Linked DNA regions of Collimonas fungivorans Ter331. The protein of the gene in region 1 binds, or shares a complex with, the protein of each later gene. Links are inferred from orthologs where the notes say so. Each region holds a gene or a part of one and is shown on either strand. Other genes may lie near its edges.

The links. The genes of interacting proteins can lie anywhere in the genome.
Region 2: the proteins of CFU_RS12060 (region 1) and accD are in contact, whole or in part, in a solved structure (PDB 8UXZ), measured with the Escherichia coli proteins. The link is inferred for Collimonas fungivorans Ter331 from one-to-one orthologs.

The regions. Positions count from the first base shown.
Region 1 is NC_015856.1:2,784,048-2,792,211, forward strand. Bases 2,911-5,906 are described here. They hold CFU_RS12060 (acetyl-CoA carboxylase carboxyltransferase subunit alpha), read right to left. Parts: upstream 4,898-5,906; coding sequence 3,923-4,897; downstream 2,911-3,922. Other genes in these bases: tilS (tRNA lysidine(34) synthetase TilS), read right to left, coding at 2,911-3,920; CFU_RS12065 (DNA-3-methyladenine glycosylase family protein), read right to left, coding at 4,960-5,625; cysS (cysteine--tRNA ligase), read right to left, coding at 5,630-5,906. Also shown: bifunctional lysylphosphatidylglycerol flippase/synthetase MprF, read right to left, coding at 1-661; CFU_RS12050 (aspartate kinase), read right to left, coding at 1,118-2,368; more of tilS, read right to left, coding at 2,502-2,910; more of cysS, read right to left, coding at 5,907-7,051; CFU_RS12075 (peptidylprolyl isomerase), read left to right, coding at 7,291-7,881; CFU_RS12080 (peptidylprolyl isomerase), read left to right, coding at 7,929-8,164. UniProt on the Escherichia coli protein: Component of the acetyl coenzyme A carboxylase (ACC) complex. First, biotin carboxylase catalyzes the carboxylation of biotin on its carrier protein (BCCP) and then the CO(2) group is transferred by the carboxyltransferase to acetyl-CoA to form malonyl-CoA.
Region 2 is NC_015856.1:2,217,226-2,219,962, reverse strand. It holds accD (acetyl-CoA carboxylase, carboxyltransferase subunit beta), read right to left. Parts: upstream 1,937-2,737; coding sequence 1,064-1,936; downstream 1-1,063. Other genes in the region: trpA (tryptophan synthase subunit alpha), read right to left, coding at 2,051-2,737; folC (bifunctional tetrahydrofolate synthase/dihydrofolate synthase), read right to left, coding at 1-996.

The DNA.
Region 1 (8,164 bases):
GCAAACGCAGGTTCCAGCGCCCGAACAGCAGCAGATCGCGGCGCAGTCGGCACAGCAGGATAAAAGCGCCGACCCCGAGCAATACCAGGCAGGCCACCGCGCGCAGCAGCCAGCTCGGGATATGCGCCAGCTCCTGCACCTGGGTTGCGCCCCACAGCAAGCCGACAGCACCGAAAGTGGTCATGCCGAGGCCGAATGCACCGGCATTGAAAGCGATGGCCTGCGCCACCTGGGAAGCCTCGACGCCGCTGGCGGTGTACAAGCGCATGCGCACCGTGCCGCCAGTCAGTACGCCGAGCCCGACGGTATTGCCGAGCGCGTAGGCAATGAACGAGGTCAAGCCGATGGTCGTCCCTTTGACCTTGGCGCCGACATAACGCAAGCTGGACACATCGTAGCCGGCCAGCGACAGGTAGCTGACCGCGGTCGCCAGCATGGCCAGTAAAAGGTGGCTCAGCGGCGTATGTTTCACCGCATGCACGATGCTGCGGTAATGCACGTCGGCAAGCAGTGCGTGCAGGGATTTAAAAACCAGCGCACCCAGCACCAGCACCACCAGCAGCGTGAGCCAGAAACGCCAGCTTACGCCCGCCTTCTGCACGGCAGGAACGGCGCCGAGCGCCGGAATATCTGTTTGCGACGAGGATGGATGACGTGCCATGGAACCTTTATCATGCGACTGCCCCTTTTCGGGCGAGCCGTTGACCGCATTAACAATTCGCGTTAACAAGAGTTAAGAGCCAGTTTACAAAGCAAGGTTCGCTCCAGCAAGCAATTAAGCGATAAAGTAAGCGATAAAGAAAACGCCGCAAAAACAAAAAAACCGCTTCAGCACAAGGCTGGAAGCGGTTTCTTGTACGTTCCGAATGGCTCGGAACATGTTCTTGGAGGAGGCGGTGGGAGTCGAACCCACGATACAGGTTTAAGCCCATATGCTTCCTTAGCAGGGAAGTGCCTTCGACCACTCGGCCACGCCTCCAAACTCAAAACGGCTTTTAACAACGCCGCGTCAAGGACACGAATAATAACTTTTCATGGGGCATTGGTCAATAACGCCACACTAAATTAATCGCTTTTTTCGTGATTTTTTCGTGATTCTCTGCGCGAATCTTTACGATTAAGCGCTTTCCAGTCCAAAAGCCTTGTGCAAGGCGCGCACGGCCAGTTCCATGTACTTTTCGTCGATCAGCACCGAAATCTTGATTTCAGAGGTCGAAATCATCTGGATATTGATGCCCTCTTCCGACAAGGTCCGGAACATTTGCGAGGCGATGCCGACATGGCTGCGCATGCCGACGCCGACCACCGACACCTTCGACACCTTGGCGTCGCCGGTGATGCTGGCCGCACCGATGTGCGCCTTGACCTTCTCGTTCAGGACATCCATCGCCTTGGTGTATTCGCCGCGCGGCACGGTGAAGGTGAAGTCGGTCTTGCCGTCCACCGACTGGTTCTGGATGATCATGTCGACTTCGATATTGGCATCGGCGACCGCGCCGAGGATCTGGTAGGCGATGCCGGGACGGTCGGGTACGCCGAGCACGGTAATCTTGGTCTCGTCGCGGTTGAACGCGATGCCGGTAATGGTGGCTTGTTCCATCTTGGTGTCTTCCTCAAACGAAATCAGGGTGCCGGAAATTGCTTCTTCTTCCAATGGCATTAAGGGGTCAGTCAGCGACGACAGCACGCGTGTCGGCATCTTGTAGTTGCCGGCAAATTCCACCGAGCGGATCTGCAGCACTTTCGAGCCTAGCGACGCCATCTCCAGCATCTCTTCGAACGTCACCGTCTTCAGGCGGCGCGCATCCGAGACCACGCGCGGATCGGTGGTGTAGACGCCGTCGACGTCGGTATAGATCAGGCATTCCGCTGCCTGCAGCGCAGCAGCGACCGCCACTGCCGACGTATCGGAACCGCCGCGGCCCAGGGTCGTGATATTGCCCAGTTCGTCGATGCCCTGGAAACCGGTGATGATCACTACCTTGCCGGCATCCAGGTCTTGCCGCACCTTGGTGTCGTCGATCGAACGGATGCGCGCCTTGGTGTGGGCCGAATCGGTTTTAATCGCGACTTGCCAGCCGGCATAGGACACTGCCTGCTTGCCTATCGCTTGCAGGGCCATGGCCAGCAAGGCGACTGAAGCCTGCTCGCCGGTGGAGGCCAGCATGTCGAGTTCGCGCGGATCGGGCTGGGCGGTAATTTCTTTTGCCAGGCCCAGCAGGCGGTTGGTTTCACCGGACATCGCGGACGGCACCACGACGATTTGGTGGCCGGCGTCATGCCATTTGGCGACGCGCTTGGCGACATTCTTGATGCGCTCGGGGGAGCCCATCGAAGTGCCGCCGTATTTGTGGACGATTAAAGCCATAGGAATTATAGGTGGGTGCTAGAAGCGAGCGTAGTGCAAGGAAAAGAAAAATCAACCCTTTACTCTACCTGCAACGACCCATTATGACAAGTGGCTTACCTTGGGGAAAGCACAATACTGTCTATGCCGGGAATCAGATACCTTGCCTGAACGGCAATTCATCTGCTTGCCAGCGCAGGCTGATATGCAAACCGGGCCCGGCCGCCAGCTGCAGGCAATCCATGCCGATACCCGCCGCAAACAGGATCTGCTTGCCGCTGCTCACCAGCGGCAGGCGCTCGCGCTCCCAGGGCGGCACATCGAAGGCCTGGTAGTGGTACTTGACGCTCTTGGTGGGACGGTTCAAGGCCAGCTTGAGACGCTCGCCGCCGGAACGATATTGAATTTGCAAGGATTGCGCACGCAGCCAGTCAGCGTCGATGCCCTGCTCTGCCTGGTCGAAATGCAAGACGCCGCCGAATTGCGGGAAACGCATCTCGGCCTCGCCGTTCCAGCGGAACGCTTGCGGTTCAATCTCGGAACGGTCGACATCGTCGCGCGGGGTCAGGAACACCCGGTTGCGGTGACGGCGGATGTGGCAGTCGGGATGAGTCACGCACAATTGGGCGTCGGCTTTTGCTTCCAGCAATTGCTGCCGCATTTCGCTGAGCCAGGCGCTGGACGGCATGCGCAAGTGATGCAAGCCGAACCAGTAGCGCAGCAGGTTATCGATACGCTCCCCGCTCAACTGGCGCACATGCTCCAGATCGAGGCAGGCGCCGTCCGCGCAGACCGCCATGTCTTGCGCCGCCAGGTCGATCAGCAAGCGCTGCGTGGTCTGCATGTGCCCGGCGCTGCGCGAAAACCGCTCCTGGAAGCCGGGAAAATGCTGCGCCAGCACCGGCATGACTTGCTGACGCAAGGCGTTGCGGGCATAACGCGGATCGTGATTCGATTCGTCTTCGATAAACGTCAGCTGCTGCGCCGCTGCGTATTGCTCCAGCGCCGCCCGCGACACTTTCAACAGTGGCCGCGCCATCAGCAAGACAGCATCGCCCAGCAAGGTCGGCGCCGTATTCCAGCGATCCATGCCGGACAGGCCGGCCGCGCCCGAGCCGCGCAACAGTTGCAGCAGCACGGTCTCAGCCTGGTCGTCCAGGTGGTGTCCTGTCAATAACAAAGGGATCTGGTGCTGGCGGCACAAGTCGCCCAGCGCTGCATAGCGGCTGATGCGCGCGGCTTCTTCCACGCCGCTCTTGTCGCTGTTGCGCAATGCGATGCGGCGCGTATCAAAGACCACGCCCAGCCTGGCGCAAGCCTCGGCGCAATGGCTTTGCCACTGGTCCGCGTTGGGGCTGATGCCGTGATGGATGTGGAAGGCGAACAGCTGGGCGCCGTGCGCGCCGGCATACTGGGCTGCCGCATGCAGCAGCACGCTGGAGTCCAGTCCGCCGCTGTAGGCGACGGCCAGTCGTGCCTGCTGTTGCGAGGCAATTGCGGGGAACGCTTGCGCGATCCCTGCCAGGGTGTTTTCTAAGTACGCACTGATACTTGGGATAGATGAATTCGACACGCCTATTCTGCTGCCAGCACTTCCTTGAATTTACCGTAGCTCATCAGTTTTTCATGGCGTGCATTCAGCAAGTCCTTGGTCTTGACGCCCTGGAACTGGCGCAAGGTATCGGCCAGCGCGCGCTTGAGCAAGGATGCCATCTGCTTCGGATCGCGATGGGCGCCGCCCAGCGGTTCGCTGACGATCTTGTCGATCAGGCCGACGGCTTTCAGGCGATGCGCGGTCAGGCCCAGCGCATCGGCGGCATCGGCTGCGCGCTCGGCGGTTTTCCACAGGATCGAGGCACAGCCTTCAGGCGAGATCACCGAATAAGTCGCGTACTGCAGCATCAGGACCGCGTCGCCGACCGCAATCGCCAGCGCGCCGCCGGAGCCGCCTTCACCGATGATGGTAGCGATCAGCGGCACTTTCAGCTCAGCCATCGCGTACAGGTTGTGGCCGATGGCTTCCGACTGGCCGCGCTCTTCGGCATCGATGCCGGGGAATGCGCCGGGCGTATCGACAAAGGTGAAAATCGGCAGGCCGAATTTTTCCGCGACTTTCATCAGGCGCAGAGCCTTGCGATAACCTTCCGGCTTGGGCATGCCGAAATTGCGCAAGGCGCGCTCCTTGGTGTCGCGTCCCTTCTGGTGGCCGATCACCATGCAAGCCTGGCCGTTGAAACGCGCCAGGCCGCCGACTATCGACTGGTCGTCGGCATAGGTGCGGTCGCCGTGCAGTTCATGGAAATCCGTGAAGATTTCATTCACGTAGTCCATGGTGTAAGGACGCTGCGGATGCCGTGAAATCTGGGAAACTTGCCAAGGCGTTAACTTTGCGTAAATATCCTTGGTCAATTGCTGGCTTTTTTTCGATAAGCGATCGATTTCTTCCGAAATGTCCACCGCCGAATCGTCCTGGACGAAACGCAGCTCTTCGATCTTGGCATCTAATTCGGCGATCGGTTGCTCGAAGCCGAGAAATGTTGTTTTACTCATATTGTTCCCTTGTTTAAAACCATCATTACCGAATAAATTACTAATGAATACGTAATAAGTTATTACTCAGTAATGACTTGATATTCTGCAGACGTTGCATCCAGGCTACGCCATAGATACCAGGTCGCCACGGTACGCCATGGCTCCCAATTGGCCGACACTTCGCGCGCATCGCTGCGCGAAACCGGCTCTCCCGAAAAATAATTCACACTAATGCCTTTAAGCAATCCTAAATCATCCAAAGGCAATATATTGGGCCGGAGCAAATTAAATATCAAAAACATCTCCGCTGTCCAGCGTCCGATGCCGCGGATCTGGGTCAGGTCCGCGATGACATCCTCATCGTCCATCTCCATCCACTGCTCGGCATTGACCCGTTTTGCCTTGAAATGGTCGGCCAGGTCAAGAATATAGTCCGCTTTACGCTTAGACAAGCCGCAAGCCGCAAGTTGCTCCGGACCTGCTTTCAATACCTGGGCCGGAGTCGTCTTGGGACAGACTAACAGAAATTTTTGCCATGCAGATTCCGCCGCCTTGACCGAAACCTGCTGGCCGACCACCGAACGCGCCAGCGTGGTAAACGCCTCGCCGCGGCCAACCAGGTGCAGGTCGCCGAATTGCGGGATCAATTTACGCATGATACGGTCACGCTTCATCAACTCGGCCTTGGCGTCTTCCCAATACGAAGGCACGAAGAACCTGGAGTCGACAGCTATCGCTTTTTGCATACGTTTAGGCCCTTCGCCATTCGGTTTGACCGCCGGGCTTATCTTCCAGCAAGATGCCTTCGGCCAGCAGTTCCTTGCGAATCAGGTCTGCAGCAGAAAAATCCTTGGCTATTTTTGCCGCTTGACGAGTTTGAATTTTGAGTAGGATATCTTGCTCTGACAAAGCCGCTTGCGCAATGCCATTTCCGACAACTTCGCCGCCGGCGAGTGCGCGGCCTTTCAAAAAATCTTCAGGGGAACGCTGCAGCAAACCCAGCACTCCGGCCAAACCTTTCAGCTGGCGCGCCGCTGCCTGCGAACGATTCTTGTTGACTTCGTTGGCGAGGTCGAACAAGGCCGAGATCGCCATCGGCGTATTAAAATCGTCGTCCATGGCTTGCGCCACGCGCGCGGCATGGGCTTCGCTCCAGTCCAGCGGCAAACTGTCTGCCGAGACTTCTTTCAGGGCAGTATACAAGCGGGTCAATGCATGCTTGGCGTCGTCCAGGTTGCTGTCGGCATAATTCAGCGGGCTGCGGTAATGCGCGCGCAGGATAAAGAAGCGCACCACTTCCGCATCGTATTTTTTCAGGACGTCGCGGATCGTGAAAAAATTTCCCAAGGACTTGGACATCTTCTCGTCGTCGATACGCACAAAGCCGTTATGCATCCAGTAATTGACGAACCGGTGGCCGTGCGCGCCTTCCGACTGGGCGATTTCATTTTCGTGATGCGGGAACTGCAAATCCTGGCCGCCGCCGTGGATGTCGAACTGCTCGCCCAGCAATTGCTCGGCCATGGCGGAGCATTCGATATGCCAGCCCGGGCGGCCCTGGCCCCAGCGCGAAGTCCATTTGACCTCTTCCGGCTCGCTGTCCTTGGCCGCTTTCCACAAAACGAAATCGAGCGGATCGCGCTTGCCCAGGTTGACGTCGACCCGCTCGCCGGCGCGCAGATCGTCGAGCGACTTGCCCGACAATTTGCCGTAGCCGGCAAAATCACGCACCGAATAATTGACGTCGCCGTCGCTACCCTGGTATGCCAAGCCTTTATGTTCGAGTTTTTCGATCAAGGCCAGCATCTGCGGCACGAACGCTGTCGCACGCGGCTCGTGATCCGGCTTTTGCACGCCGAGCGCGGCCGCATCCTCGTCCATGGCCTGGATGAAACGGCCGGTCAGCTGCGAGATGGTCTCGCCGTTTTCCACGGCGCGCTTGATGATCTTGTCATCGATATCGGTAATGTTGCGCACATAGGTGACGTCCAGGCCCGACTGCCGCAGCCAGCGTTGCACCATGTCGAACACCACCATCACTCGTCCGTGACCAAGATGGCAATAGTCGTAAACCGTCATGCCGCAGACATACATGCGGACCTTGCCTGGTTCGATTGGGGAAAACGGCTGCTTCTCACGCGCCAGCGTGTTATATATTTTCAAGTCGCTCATGGGAAATTACTGCCTACGGACAGAAATAAGGCACAGAATTAAAGTACAGCAATAAGGCAGAAAAATATTGCACGCCGTTTTACCCATTCGCGCACTTGCGGTGCGGACATCAGTACAACTGAATCGCCAAAACTCTTTTGCAGTGCTTAGTTTGATAAAATGTTGCTTTTCGCCGGAGTATATCATTAGTGAAAAGCGAAAATACACCACAAACGCTCCTACCCACATGAAGGATTTTTATGCCAGCATCTCTTAGCCTGTCCCGCCGCGCGTTCACCCTGGCATTGACCTCTGCACTGACGGCTGCCTGTTTGCTGGGCAACCCTTCGATTGCCAGCGCTGCCGACAAGCCCCATGTCCTGCTGAAAACCAATATGGGCGACATCGTCATCGAGCTGAATCCGGAAAAAGCGCCGAAGACAGTCAAGAATTTCCTGGGCTATGTAAACAGCGGCCACTATAACGGCACCATCTTCCACCGTGTCATCGAGAATTTCATGATCCAGGGCGGCGGCATGACCAAGGACATGGTAGAGAAGCCGGCGCCGAACAAGGTGGAGAATGAAGCCAAGAACGGCCTCAAGAACGTGCCTTACAGCGTCGCCATGGCGCGCACCGCGGACCCGCAATCGGCCGGCGCGCAATTCTTCATCAATACCACCAACAACGAATTCCTCAACTATCCTGGCCGCGACGGCTGGGGCTACGCGGTGTTCGGCCAGGTCATCAAGGGCATGGACGTGGTCGACAAGATCAAGAAAGTAAAGACCGCCTACCAGGACGTGCCGACCACCCCGGTTATCATCCAATCGGCTACAGTAACCAAGTAAATACCGTTTTTGTCCTTCCAATTTTCAACCATCTGATAGGAAACACCATGGCAGTCCTCCTCACTACCAACCACGGCACGATCAAGATCGAACTCGAAGCTGAAAAAGCGCCAAAGAGCGTGGAAAACTTCCTGGCCTATGTCAATGCCGGCCACTACAACGGCACGATTTTCCACCGCGTGATCCCTGGCTTCATGGTGCAAGGCGGCGGTTTTGAGCCTGGCATGAAACAAAAGCCGACCAACGATCCAGTCGAAAACGAAGCCAAGAACGGCCTCAAGAA
Region 2 (2,737 bases), 570 kb from region 1 along the record:
CACGGCATAGGTATAGGGATGGAAACCCATGTTGTCGAGGTTCTGCGCCAGCGTGGCCGCCGCATGCGGATTGTGGGCGACGTCCAGGATCACCAGCGGCTGGCCCGGCAAGACCTGGAAGCGGCCCGGCAAATCCATCATGACGAAGCCGCTGCGCACTTCCTGCGCGCTGACCGGCAGGCGGTCACGCAAGGCTTCCAGCGCCGCCAGCGCCGCCGACGCATTGAGCAGCTGGTTGGCGCCGCGCAGGCTGGGATAGCCGAGCGCATTGCGGCGCTGGCCGCGGCCACCGTAGTTCCACTGCTGCTTGTCGCCGGTATAGTTGAAATCGCGGCCCAGCAGCCAGAGGTCGGCGCCGATGGCGTTGGCGTGGTCGATCAGGGATTGCGGCGGCACCGGATCGCTGCAGACCGCGGTTTTGCCGGCGCGGAAGATGCCGGCCTTTTCAAAGCCGATTTTCTCGCGGGTGTCGCCCAGGTATTCAACGTGGTCGATATCGACGCTGGTGACGATGGCGACGTCGGCATCGACGATATTGACCGCGTCCAGGCGCCCGCCGAGGCCCACTTCGAGGATCACCACGTCAAGCTTTGCCTGCGCCAGCAAGTGCATGATGGCGAGGGTGGTGAATTCGAAATACGTCAGGGAAATGTCGCCGCGCTGCGCTTCCACCGCTTCGAAGCTGGCGATCAGGGCCGCATCCGAGGCCGATTCGCCGCCGATGCGGGCGCGTTCGTTGAAATCGAGGAAATGCGGCTTGATGTACAGGCCGACCTTGTAGCCGGCGCGCAGCAGGATCGACTCCAGCATGGCGCAGGTCGAGCCCTTGCCGTTGGTGCCCGCCACCATGATCACCGGACAGTCGAATTGCAGCTGCAGCCGTTCTTTCACCTGCACCACCCGGTCCAGGCCCATGTCGATGGTTTTGAAATGGCGCGACTCCAGCAGGGAGAGCCAGTCGGCAAGCGTCACGGGCTTGGCGGGAATATTTGACATTTTGACATCCAACTAAAAACAAAAGGCCTGAACCGCAACAGTTCAGGCCCTAGGGGCGAAATTCACATCAAGCGATGGATTCGACTGGCTGGTCTTGCAACAACGCCAACAAACGCGCGATTTCCTCACGCATCTTGCGGCGGTCGACAATCATGTCGACCGCACCCTTGGTGACCAGGAATTCGGCGCGCTGGAAGCCTTCCGGCAGCTTCTCGCGCACGGTGTTCTCGATCACACGCGGGCCGGCAAAACCGATCAGCGCCTTCGGTTCGGCGATCACGACGTCGCCCATGAAGGCAAACGAAGCGGACACGCCGCCCATGGTCGGGTCGGTCAGGACGCTGATGAACGGCAGCTTCTTCTCCGACAGCTTGGTCAGCATCGAAGTAGTCTTGGCCATCTGCATCAGCGACAGCAAGCCTTCCTGCATGCGCGCGCCGCCAGTGGCGGTGATGCAGATGAACGGCACCTTCTGCTCCAGCGCCACCTGGGCGCCGCGCACAAAACGCTCGCCCACCACCGAACCCATGGAACCGCCCATGAATTCAAACTCGAATGCCGCCACCACTACCGGCAGCGTCATGATGGAACCGCCCAGCACCACCAGCGCATCGGTTTCGCCGGTGGCGTCCATCGCAGCTTTCAGGCGGTCGGGGTATTTTTTGCTGTCTTTGAACTTGAGGGTGTCGATCGGCAGGGTTTCCTGGCCGATCTCATAGCGGCCGCCGGCGTCCAGCAAGGCGTCCAGGCGTTCGCGTGCGCGTATCCGCATGTGATGGTTGCACTTCGGGCAAACATGGATGTTCGACTCCAGGTCGGTGCGATACAAAACCGCTTCGCACGACGGGCATTTGACCCACAATCCCTCGGGGATCGATTTACGGGTTGCCGAGTCGCTGCGCTGAATACGTGGGGGTAGTAATTTTTCTAGCCAACTCATAGAGCGACCTCCTTCAGATTTTTTTCCTGCCGAATTGTACCTTCATCCCCAAATCGGCGAAATAGCTATTCAAGCCGGCCGATTCAGGAAATATTTGTCACTTTGATACAAAAATCACTCGTCCAGCGCTTTCCTGATCCCCGACAAGAAGCTTTCCACAGCAGCTACAGCCTGTTCGCGCGGCGTATTTTCCAGTTCCTGGATGATCCGGCTGCCGATCACGACCGCGTCCGACACTTGCGCCACGGCCTTGGCAGTGGCCGCATCGCGGATGCCGAAACCGACGCCGATTGGCAATTTGACATGTTTGCGGATCGCCGCCACCCGGGCCGCGACTTCGCCGGTATCGATGTTGGCGGCGCCAGTCACGCCCTTCAAGGACACATAATACGTGAATCCGCTGCTGACCTTGGCCACCTGCATAATCCGCTCTTCGGTCGAAGTCGGCGCCAGCAGGAAAATCGGATCCATGCCGTTGGCCTGCATCTTCTCGGCAAACTCTTCGCACTCTTCAGGCGGATAGTCGACCACGATGCTGCCGTCGACTCCGGCCTCTTTCGCAGCAGCAATAAATGCATCGACGCCCATCCGTTCCAGCGGATTGGCGTACCCCATCAGCACCACCGGCGTGCTGTTGTTGCTCTGCCGAAATTCGCGCACATAAGCCAGCACGTCATGCAGGCTGACGCCGAATTTCAGCGCCCGTTCGCAAGCGCGCTGGATCACCGGGCCTTCTGCCATCGGATCGGAAAACGGCACGCCCAGCTCGAGGATGTCGGCGCCGCCCCTGACCAGCGCATG